DNA from 3 places in the Algoriphagus sp. 4150 genome. Region 1 is predicted to be linked to each of the others. Evidence: riboswitches for the same ligand, from Rfam matches in the RefSeq annotation. Region 1 holds a riboswitch; each other region holds the start of a gene.
What was found. A riboswitch is a leader RNA that binds a small molecule or an ion and turns the genes downstream of it on or off. The one in region 1 is predicted to bind thiamine pyrophosphate.
Positions count from the first base shown of each region.

Region 2: linked by a shared signal. The riboswitch ahead of J2X69_RS04025 (TonB-dependent receptor) and the one ahead of thiS (sulfur carrier protein ThiS) in region 1 are both predicted to bind thiamine pyrophosphate.
Region 3: linked by a shared signal. The riboswitch ahead of pnuC (nicotinamide riboside transporter PnuC) and the one ahead of thiS (sulfur carrier protein ThiS) in region 1 are both predicted to bind thiamine pyrophosphate.

Region 1 is NZ_JAVDWS010000003.1:20,774-24,054, reverse strand. It holds gene J2X69_RS06225 (thiamine phosphate synthase) at 1-58, opposite strand, end outside; gene thiC (phosphomethylpyrimidine synthase ThiC) at 58-1,905, opposite strand; gene thiS (sulfur carrier protein ThiS) at 1,909-2,112, opposite strand; TPP riboswitch at 2,150-2,253, opposite strand; gene J2X69_RS06210 (DUF4412 domain-containing protein) at 2,445-3,227, shown strand; gene J2X69_RS06205 (hypothetical protein) at 3,239-3,281, shown strand, end outside.
Region 2 is NZ_JAVDWS010000002.1:158,407-161,687, reverse strand. It holds gene J2X69_RS04040 (secondary thiamine-phosphate synthase enzyme YjbQ) at 1-127, opposite strand, end outside; gene J2X69_RS04035 (TfoX/Sxy family protein) at 338-691, opposite strand; gene J2X69_RS04030 (fumarylacetoacetate hydrolase family protein) at 704-1,549, opposite strand; TPP riboswitch at 1,700-1,796, shown strand; gene J2X69_RS04025 (TonB-dependent receptor) at 1,933-3,281, shown strand, end outside.
Region 3 is NZ_JAVDWS010000037.1:11,059-14,339, reverse strand. It holds gene J2X69_RS23780 (acyl-CoA dehydrogenase) at 1-983, opposite strand, end outside; gene pnuC (nicotinamide riboside transporter PnuC) at 961-1,587, opposite strand; TPP riboswitch at 1,618-1,731, opposite strand; gene J2X69_RS23770 (hypothetical protein) at 1,753-1,920, shown strand; gene J2X69_RS23765 (RagB/SusD family nutrient uptake outer membrane protein) at 2,067-3,281, opposite strand, start outside.

The DNA of each region.
Region 1 (3,281 bases):
GGTTAATTGCCGCAGGTTCATTTTCTAGCATTTCAGCACTGGAGACTACTATCAGCATTAGGAATAAATTTCCCTTCCCTTTTCTTTAAATTCTTCTGACTTTTCAAACATTCCCGCTTCAGCGTCATTTCGAATTTCCTGACTGATTTTCATCGAGCAGAATTTCGGTCCGCACATCGAACAGAAGTGGGCGACTTTTGCGCCCTCAGCAGGAAGTGTTTCATCGTGAAATTCACGTGCTGTGTCCGGATCCAGCGATAAGTTGAACTGATCTTCCCATCTGAACTCGAAGCGGGCTTTACTCAACGCATTATCCCGGTATTGTGCTCCGGGATGCCCTTTTGCCAAATCCGCAGCGTGCGCAGCCAGCTTATAGGTGATCACTCCTGTTTTCACATCTTCTCTGTTTGGCAAGCCTAGATGTTCTTTTGGCGTGACGTAACATAGCATCGCAGTACCAAACCAACCAATCATCGCAGCACCGATTGCCGAAGTAATGTGATCGTAGCCCGGTGCAATATCCGTAGTCAAAGGCCCTAAGGTATAGAAAGGAGCCTCTTGACATTCTCTTAACTGCTTGTCCATGTTTTCCTTGATCATGTGCATAGGCACGTGTCCGGGACCTTCTATCATCACTTGCACGTCGTGTTTCCAAGCGATTTTTGTCAGTTCGCCCAATGTTTCCAGCTCGGCAAATTGTGCAGCATCGTTTGCATCGGCGATCGAGCCCGGACGGAGACCATCTCCAAGAGAGAAAGCCACATCGTATGCCTTCATGATTTCACAAATGTCCTCGAAATGCGTGTAAAGGAAATTCTCTTTGTGATGTGAAAGACACCATTTTGCCATAATAGAACCGCCACGGGAGACGATTCCCGTCATTCGCTTGGCTGTCAATGGAATGTATCTCAAAAGCACACCGGCATGGATGGTGAAATACGATACACCTTGCTCGGCTTGCTCGATCAACGTATCCCTGAAAATCTCCCATGTCAAATCTTCTGCTTTACCTTTTACTTTTTCGAGTGCCTGATAAATCGGAACAGTTCCTATCGGGACGGGTGAGTTGCGGATAATCCATTCTCTAGTCTCGTGAATATTATCCCCGGTAGACAAATCCATAATGGTATCTGCACCCCAACGGCAAGCCCACACTGCTTTCTCCACTTCTTCTTCAATGGATGAAGTCACGGCACTGTTACCGATATTTGCATTGATCTTCACCAAGAAATTACGTCCTATAATCATCGGCTCGCTTTCCGGGTGGTTGATGTTATTTGGGATAATGGCTCTTCCCGCTGCTATTTCATCGCGTACGAATTCAGGTGTGATGAGATTTTTAGGAGTATTCGCACCGAAACTTTCGCCTATATGCTGCGCACACATCGTATCGTATTCGCCGTTCCATTGCGCTTTCAAATCTTCTATCCGTTGATTTTCGCGAATGGCAATATATTCCATTTCAGGTGTGATAATTCCTTTTTTGGCATAGTGCAACTGTGACACATTTGCACCGTTTTTCGCCCGCAGAGGTTTTGCAATATGCTCAAAACGCAAATGATCCAACGAACTGTCGTTCAATCGTTCCTGTCCGTAATCTGAAGTTGAGGATTCCAGACGCTCCACATCCCCGCGGTCAAGAATCCACTGCTCTCGGATGCGCGGCAATCCTTTTTTGATATCTATTACAGCATTTTCATCCGTATAGGGTCCACTTGCGTCATATACAGTCACCGGCGGATTCTTCATTGTTCCTCCGCTGAACAACTTCGTAGGCGAGACCGCAATTTCACGCATCGCTACTTTGATATCGTGGATTTTTCCCGGTACATACACTTTTTTAGAGCCGCTTATAGGTCCTTTTGAAATACTGCCCTGCATGGGTGATTTGTCTTTTTTGCTCATAACTTACCCTCCTTGAGTTGCTTTGATGATCAATAAATTATCGTTTGCTTTTAAGTAGGTCTTTGCCCACTCTGTCTTGGGTACAATGGTTTCATTGATTGCCACAGCAATACCATTTTGTTTTTCGCCTATCTGACGAAAAACAAAGTCTGAAACCGATGTTTCTTCCTGTACCTCCTGAGTTTGATTGTTATATGTTATCTCCATCCTGTAAAAATTATATACTTCAGGGGAGACACAGCACGTGTATCACTTAGCTTTTTCCTTCGGCAGTACTAACTGCATCAGGTTCAAAGGGTATAATCTCAGTCCTTACTGTATTCAGTGAGGACACCCCTAAAGTTTTCCCAAGCTACAAATAAATTGTGAGAGTGGGAAGAAAGAAGGGATGTTTTGTAAATCCCCGTTCTGAATGCCCGCAATGATATCGTTATCTTTAATCCCCCGGTTTAGGGGCTTGACTGTAAGATTTTTTGAGTTGACTGTTTACCATTTTTCATCCTAACAGACTAAGGCATAGCAATCAAAATTCAAACGCTATGCAAAGACATACAAACTCCAAGATTTACGTACTCTGCCTCTGCCTGTTTTTTATGGTAGTCGAAGGTCAATCCCAAGTATTGAAGAAACTCAAAGACCAGGTGACAAACAAAGCCATTTCAGGTGACAATCAAAGTAACGAAGGGAATGGCTTAGGAGGGATTGACCTAGCAGGAATGATGGGACAAACCAAGGATTTTAAAGCTCCTTCTGAGTATAGCTTTGATTTCCAAGTGACCATGGAAATGAACATGGAAAAGGGCAAACCCATGACTCAGGTATGGAAGTACAATGTTCGGGACAGCTATTTCGGTATGGAGACAGCGGGCATGCTGATTATATACGATCTGGATAGTGATGTGATGGTGACTATTAATCCCAAAGACAAAACCTATTCGGCTATGTCCACCTCAATGATGGGGATGTTTGGTAGTGCCGCTGATGCACAGGAAGATGAAAGCATGCCGGAAATGATCAAGACTAACGAAACCAAAACTATTTTGGGTTACGCCGCAACGAAGTACATCATAGAAGATGAAAACCTGAAAGGTGAGTTTTGGATAGCTCCTGAAGTAAAGTTTGATCAGTCTGCCTTTGCCAAATCCCTAGGTTCTTATTCCAAAAATAAAGTCGCTATACCTGAGAAAATGCAGGGTTTTATGATGGAAATGACAGCTTTCGATAAGAAGGGTAAAATTTCTTCAAATATGAAAGTCATACAACTTGGCGAGATCGAGCAAGTGATTGACATGAGCCAATACAAAAATGGGATGGCCTTTTAAGTCGCTGAATCATGAAACTACTTGCAATCACATTCAATCTGCTGCTGATAGCGG
Region 2 (3,281 bases), on a different contig from region 1:
ATACCTGCAAAAAGCCCGTTTTAATTTTGGCTATCTCGGGGATTGCATTTTCCACTTCATCGGTAATCAGATGATAGCCTGCGGGAAATGACGGTAAGCGAAGTTTATGTTGGAAAAATTGAGTCATCCACAAAAATACGCTTCCTTGATACATAGACAAAGCTCTCTTCCATTCATTATTGCTTGTCATGATACAGTCGCTGCCACAGTAAGGACGCCGGCAAATGACCAATGAGTTCTACTATTTAGGGCATGCTGAAAAACTCCGGTAATAGATCAAAAGCTATCATATTGAATGATTAACCCATTTTTCATACGAACGGTTTTTCAGCAAGCCCTATTTACTTCTTTTCGCCAATGGATTGTATTCCAGCGCCTTTTCCACCCAAAACTCCCAATCTTCCTCCAAATCAAACCCCTCAGGATCTACATAAACGAATCCCTTCAAGGGTTTGCCGGAGAATTCCATCGGTCGGCAGCCTGTTCGCTTCATACACAGATCTTCAGCAAATTCTCCGATACGCACCATCATTCGGTCTTTGGAAGTAAGCTTATTCCGATCCAGACCCATGCACATTTTTTCATCAACCATGAAAATCATTCCGCCCATCATGCTTTTGGTGCTGAAAGCAACTCCTCTACGCTGAAAACTTGACGCTAATCTCTCAATTAAATATTCATCATAGACCATGGTTCAATTGTCTTAGATCTTGGCAATGCTATTCTCCAGCACACCGATTTCATCAATTCCAATTCTCACCCGGTCTCCCACCTCCAGTGTAAAATCATCCGGAACAATTCCGGTTCCTGTCATCAGAAAACAACCAATTGGAAAAGTATTCGCACGGAAAAGCCAATCTGCCAATTCCTGAGGCTTACGCTTCAGCTGGGTCAGTGCAGTTTCGCCCGAAAATGCCAAAATATCATCTCTGAAAATCTCCAATCGGATAGTGGCAGTGTCTTCCAGAGCATTATCCGTAATATAAAGGCAAGGTCCGATCGCGGCACATCCTGCATAAACCTTCGCCTGAGGCAAATAGAGAGGGTTTTCTCCTTCAATGCTTCTGCTGCTCATATCATTGCCGCAGGTGTATCCCTGAATTTTTCCCGAGGGAGAAACCACCAAAGTCAATTCAGGTTCCGGCACGTCCCAAGTAGAATCCTTTCGGATATTTACGGAACTTCCCGGTGCGGAAACCCGACTTGCAGTTGCTTTGAAAAACAATTCAGGCCGGTCAGCATTGTAAACTTTATCATAGAAATCCGCTCCACCTGCATCTTGGGATTCTTCCATTCGGGCAGTCCGGCTACGAAAATAAGTCACTCCCGCGGCCCAAATTTCCTGATTTCCCATCGGTGTCAAAATTCCCTTCGCAATCAATTCATCTCCTTCTTCCGGAGAAATGGTCTTCCACGTTTTCGATTCTGTTTTCAGGTAATCTTTTAGATTTTCTTGGGCCAGCATGATATCCCAATTTATCTCAGGACCAAAAAAAGCTTGATTTTCATTCAGCAAAAGTGTGCCCGAAGGCAATTTGTAGATTTTCATAGGTTAATAGGGTTTGATTAGAAATTTAGGAAAAAGAATCGAGAGAAATATAAACACAGGAAAGACTTCTTACCAACAAATTGAAATTTGTCAAAACCACTTTTCTAATCGCCGGATTTGCGAAGCAACTTTTCCCCACTACCTTTGCTTGTAGATCATAGGGGGTGCCTTAACAAAACGGGCTGAGATCATACCCATACGACCTGATCCGGGTAATGCCGGCGAAGGGAAATGAACAAGCGTAGCAACAAACAAAATCAAATAATCGAAGCGCGACTCTTCCGGATTTTGAATTTTGTCAATGCGACAGGGTAAACAAAAACGGCAAGCTTCCCTAGAGCTTTCCCATGTTTCACTCAATCTCCCTCAAGGGAAAATTACAGATGAACAAAGTATTTCTTGGTCTGGCTTTATGCTTAGCCTCAATTTCAGCTTGGGCACAGCAAAGCCTCAGCGGTAAAGTGCTGGATGCATCATCCGGCGAAGTATTAGTGGGAGCCTCAGTATGGGCAGAAAATCAGGGAAAAGGTGGCGTCACTGACGAAAATGGTCTTTTCACCATAAATAAATTGCAGACAGGGAGGCTAGAGCTTCGAGTTTCTTATATAGGTTACAGTACCGTCAAGCAGACGTTGGAGGTGCCATTTTCCGGCGAACTTACCATACGATTGAATCCAACAGACCTGATGACGGAGGAGTTTATCGTATCCGCAACCCGGGCTTCACAGAGCACTCCCACCACTTTTCAGGAGATCAGTAAGGAATATTTGGCCAAGCGAAACTTGGGTCAGGACATGCCTCAACTCTTGAACTTCACACCATCGGTGGTGACTTTTTCCGATGCGGGGGCGGGAATCGGCTATACAGGAATGAGAATCAGGGGTTCAGATCAAAGCAGAATCAATGTGACTGTAAACGGTATTCCTATGAATGACGCCGAGTCCCATGGTGTATTCTGGGTGAATATGCCTGATTTTGCTTCCTCAGTGGATAATCTCCAAATTCAGCGCGGGGTGGGAACCTCCACAAATGGTGCGGCGACGTTTGGAGCCAGTCTTAATTTCCAGACCGATACCAGAAATGACGACGCTTATGCACAAGTGGATAATTCCGTCGGATCATTTAATTCATTCAAACATACAGTCAAAGTCGGATCGGGATTGCTGAACAACCGGTTTGCTGTAGATACAAGACTATCCAAAATCACCTCGGATGGCTATGTGGATCGGGCCAGCTCAGATTTGAGTTCGTATTTCGTCTCAGCAGGATACTTTGGAGAAAACCATGTGTTGAAACTGAATGTCTTTTCGGGTAAGGAGAAAACCTACCAAAGCTGGTATGGACTACCTGAGTCAAAACTCAAAGATGACAGAACCTTCAACTACTACACCTACGAAAACGAAACGGATAATTATCAGCAAGATCATTATCAATTGATTTATGCAGGTAAATTCGGCAGCAATTGGAAAGTAAACGGTGCACTACACTACACTTACGGACGTGGTTATTATGAGCAATACCGGGATGATGATGCTTTTGCCAACTACAACCTGCCCGATGTCATCATCGGAGATTCGACGATCAGCAGCACGGATATTATCCGTAGGCGATGGCTGGATAATGACTTCTATGGTGCCGTCGCGTCCATTAACTATATCTCCGACAATGGAAAATGGGATGTAGTTCTAGGTGGTGGAGCCAACCGCTACGATGGGGATCACTTTGGAGAAAT
Region 3 (3,281 bases), on a different contig from region 1:
AAACCTGAGAAAGGATATAATTTGCCATTAATTTCCCTGCACTTTTGGGTGAGTTTTCGGCTTGTTCTGCTTATTTTCTTCAATCCGGAATCTGATATTTTTCCGTTTTTTTCCAGTTCATCCCAGGAAGCACTGACTTGATGATAAAATGCCTCCCGGAGTTCTTGTAGTTTTTCCTCTTGCTTTCTGAGGAGTTTTTTGAAATACCTAAGATGCTTTTTGTCGTATTTTCTGTACTCATGTCTTCTCCAAAACGACTGCTCTATCAATTCCTTTAAGTGAAGAGAAATACCCAGAATATTCGCTGCAAGCGTAGCTTCGGCAAACTGCAGGAAGGGATATTGGTAAACTGAGGCAGTCAATTGAGCTTTTTCCGGAAGAATTTCAAAGCAACGGTTTAGCGGGACTTCAAGGTCATCGCATCGAAAAGCATGGCTTCCCGTGGCTATCATGCCCATGTAATTCCAGCCGTCAAGAATAGCTACATCTTTTCTGTCGAGGACAAAAGCTTTGATCACCGGCTTTCCTTTTTCATCCAACAGTGCCTTCCCATCCTCCAGTATCTCGCAGTTGGCAGTGAGATGTGTTGCATGCAGGGCTCCGGAAGCGTAGGTCCAACTCCCGGAAATGAGGTATTTGTCACCCACCAAATTGGCTTTTCCTCCTACAAATCCACTTCCTGCCAGGCAGAGTTTTTCGTCTGGGAAAATCTCATTGCGAAGTGACTCTTCCATAAAACCGACAAACCAGGCAGCGCCTGCGCACAGTGTAACTGTCCATCCCAGACTCCCGTCCAGCTTGGCCAGTTTTTCTTCAATTTCCAAGGCTTCCGGCAAGGTACAGCCCAGTCCTCCCAAGTCTTTTGGCACAAAAAGCTTAAACCATTTTTTGGAATAAATCTCAGCCAGCCATTCCTCGGGAAGGTATCCAAGTTCTTCTGCTTTGGTAGCGAGTTCGTGGCTAAACAGTTTCGAATTCTCCATGGCTGTGGTCTAGTTCTTTTTTCCAATCGAAATAACCAAAAACGGCTACGACGAAAAGGAAAATGGTAAGAAATGAGATTAGAATCAGTTGCTTGTGAAAGAGCAAAGGAATGGCTACGATATTTGACACATTCAGCCAAATCCAGTTTTCCAACTTTCTTTTTGCCAAAAGCCACATCCCCGCCCAGGCGGTGGAGGATACAAAGGCATCTACTATAGGCACATCGGAGTCGGTAAAATTGGTAAGTATAAAATAGAGAAATGCCCAGCCGCCCAGAGCGATTGCCCAGGTGATTTTCTGCTCAGTACCTGTACTTCTTGAGATTTGTGATGCCCCGGAGGAAGATCTGTTTTTCCACATGACCCAGCCATAAATACTCATTACTAGGTAATAGGCATTGAGCAGGGTTTCGGCGTAGAGCTTGGCATCCACCAGCAAGAAGCCGGAACATAAGATCCCGATGATGCCGGCGGGATAGAGCAATACATTGTTTTTGCGGGCGAGCAGTACTGAGGTGACTCCAAAACCCACAGCGAACCATTCCAGTACACCCGTGGATTTGATCTGCTCAGCGAGCAGACTCATGTCAATATACAATAGCATTTGAATAACGTTTTAGAATTATTCAAAAAAGGGAGAACAGTAATCTAGTCCCTACGCCGGCATTACCCGGATCAGGTGCTCAGTGATCGCTCACCGATGGGTATGATCTCAGCCCGAAATATTAGGGCACCCCTTAATTGATGGTGCTAAGATAGGGATTAATACATGATTTCGCTCTTCGAGCTGGATCACTCTAAGCTCGCTGCGCATAAACCGGATTTTCCGAAACCTGAGGAATTGCGAAAAATAACCAAGCAGGGAGCTAAAACTGTAGCGAAGCACCGGGAAGCTTTCTTGATGGATTGGGTCAAAAGATGGGAGTGGCTGAAATAGAGTAACAAATCCTAAGACAGATACCTTTATATCAGCTTTGGATAAATTGGATTCTGACTTCATTCCAATTCAGGTATGCACTATTTTAAATAAAAAGACCTATTCCCATAGCCGGGAATAGGTCTCTATCATTTTATATGCGTTGCTTATTTACTGCCGCCATATTCTTGATTTTGTTCTATCAGCGTATTGTCCAACTCCAAAAGTGGAATAGGGAGAATCTCATGCTTTCCTGCCACAAAGCCTTTACTTGCAAGTACTTCGGAAGCTTTTCCATTTCTGATTAGATCGAACCATCTATGTCCTTCTCCTGCGAGCTCCAGACGTCTTTCTTCCAAAACTGAATTTATAGAAACAGGAACAGGTGCTAAGCCGACCCTTGCCCTAACTGCATCTAGCAGAGCCTGTGCTCGGCCGGTATTTCCACCTCCTCTTACCAATGCTTCAGCTTCCAAAAGATAGGAGTCTGCAAGCCGGATTTCATAGATATTCTGACGGAAGTTCAGCTCCATTACTCCACCTCCTGTTGATCTGTCTTTCTGCCGTCCTGCAAACTTCTCCAAGAAATAGCCGGTATTGTTGTAGCCTTTTTCATAAGTAACTGCTCCTGCTTTTTCCAAACTGTCCAAATCTGCAATCGTTGCTGATTTACGGGGATCGTTTTTCATCACTTGATATAAATCCGGAGTAACAGTCAAAAAGCTCCATCCTGAAACATAATCCGGTGCAGTATCTGCGATTGGATTGTAACCTCGGGGGCCTACCATGATGTTCAAAAGATTGCCTTCTGTACATCCTACACACCCCCAATCACCATTTGATGTATTCGTAAAGGATACTTCGAAAATTGACTCCGAGTTGAATTTATTGTCAACTTCAAATAGATCGGAGAACTTGTCCAATAATTTGTATCCATACTGGCTGGTTCCGCCCGGAGTACCGTTTACCATTTCAAATTGCTCTGCTGCCATTTCAAATTTTTCCTGCTGCAAATAGACCTTGCCCAAGACAGCACGGGCCATTCCTTCAGTAGCTCTTCCCGCTTCTGTTTCCAGATTGAGCTGGGTAGGAAGGTTGGGAAGTGCTTCCAAAATATCCGCTTCTATCTGAGCATATACCTCAGCAGGATCTGCCTGTACTACGTCGAACATTTCGGATGTGGAGACCGGCTCTGTGAAAAGCGGTATGTTTTTAAAAAAGCGTACCAGATCAAAATAGAAATAAGCGCGTAGGAAGATAGCTTCTGCACGATAGCGTGCCTTTACTGCTTCATCCATAGGTACTCCGGGAAGTTTTTGTATAAGTACATTTGCGCGAAAAACTCCTGAAAAACCCTTACTCCAAAGATCTCCCTGAGGGCC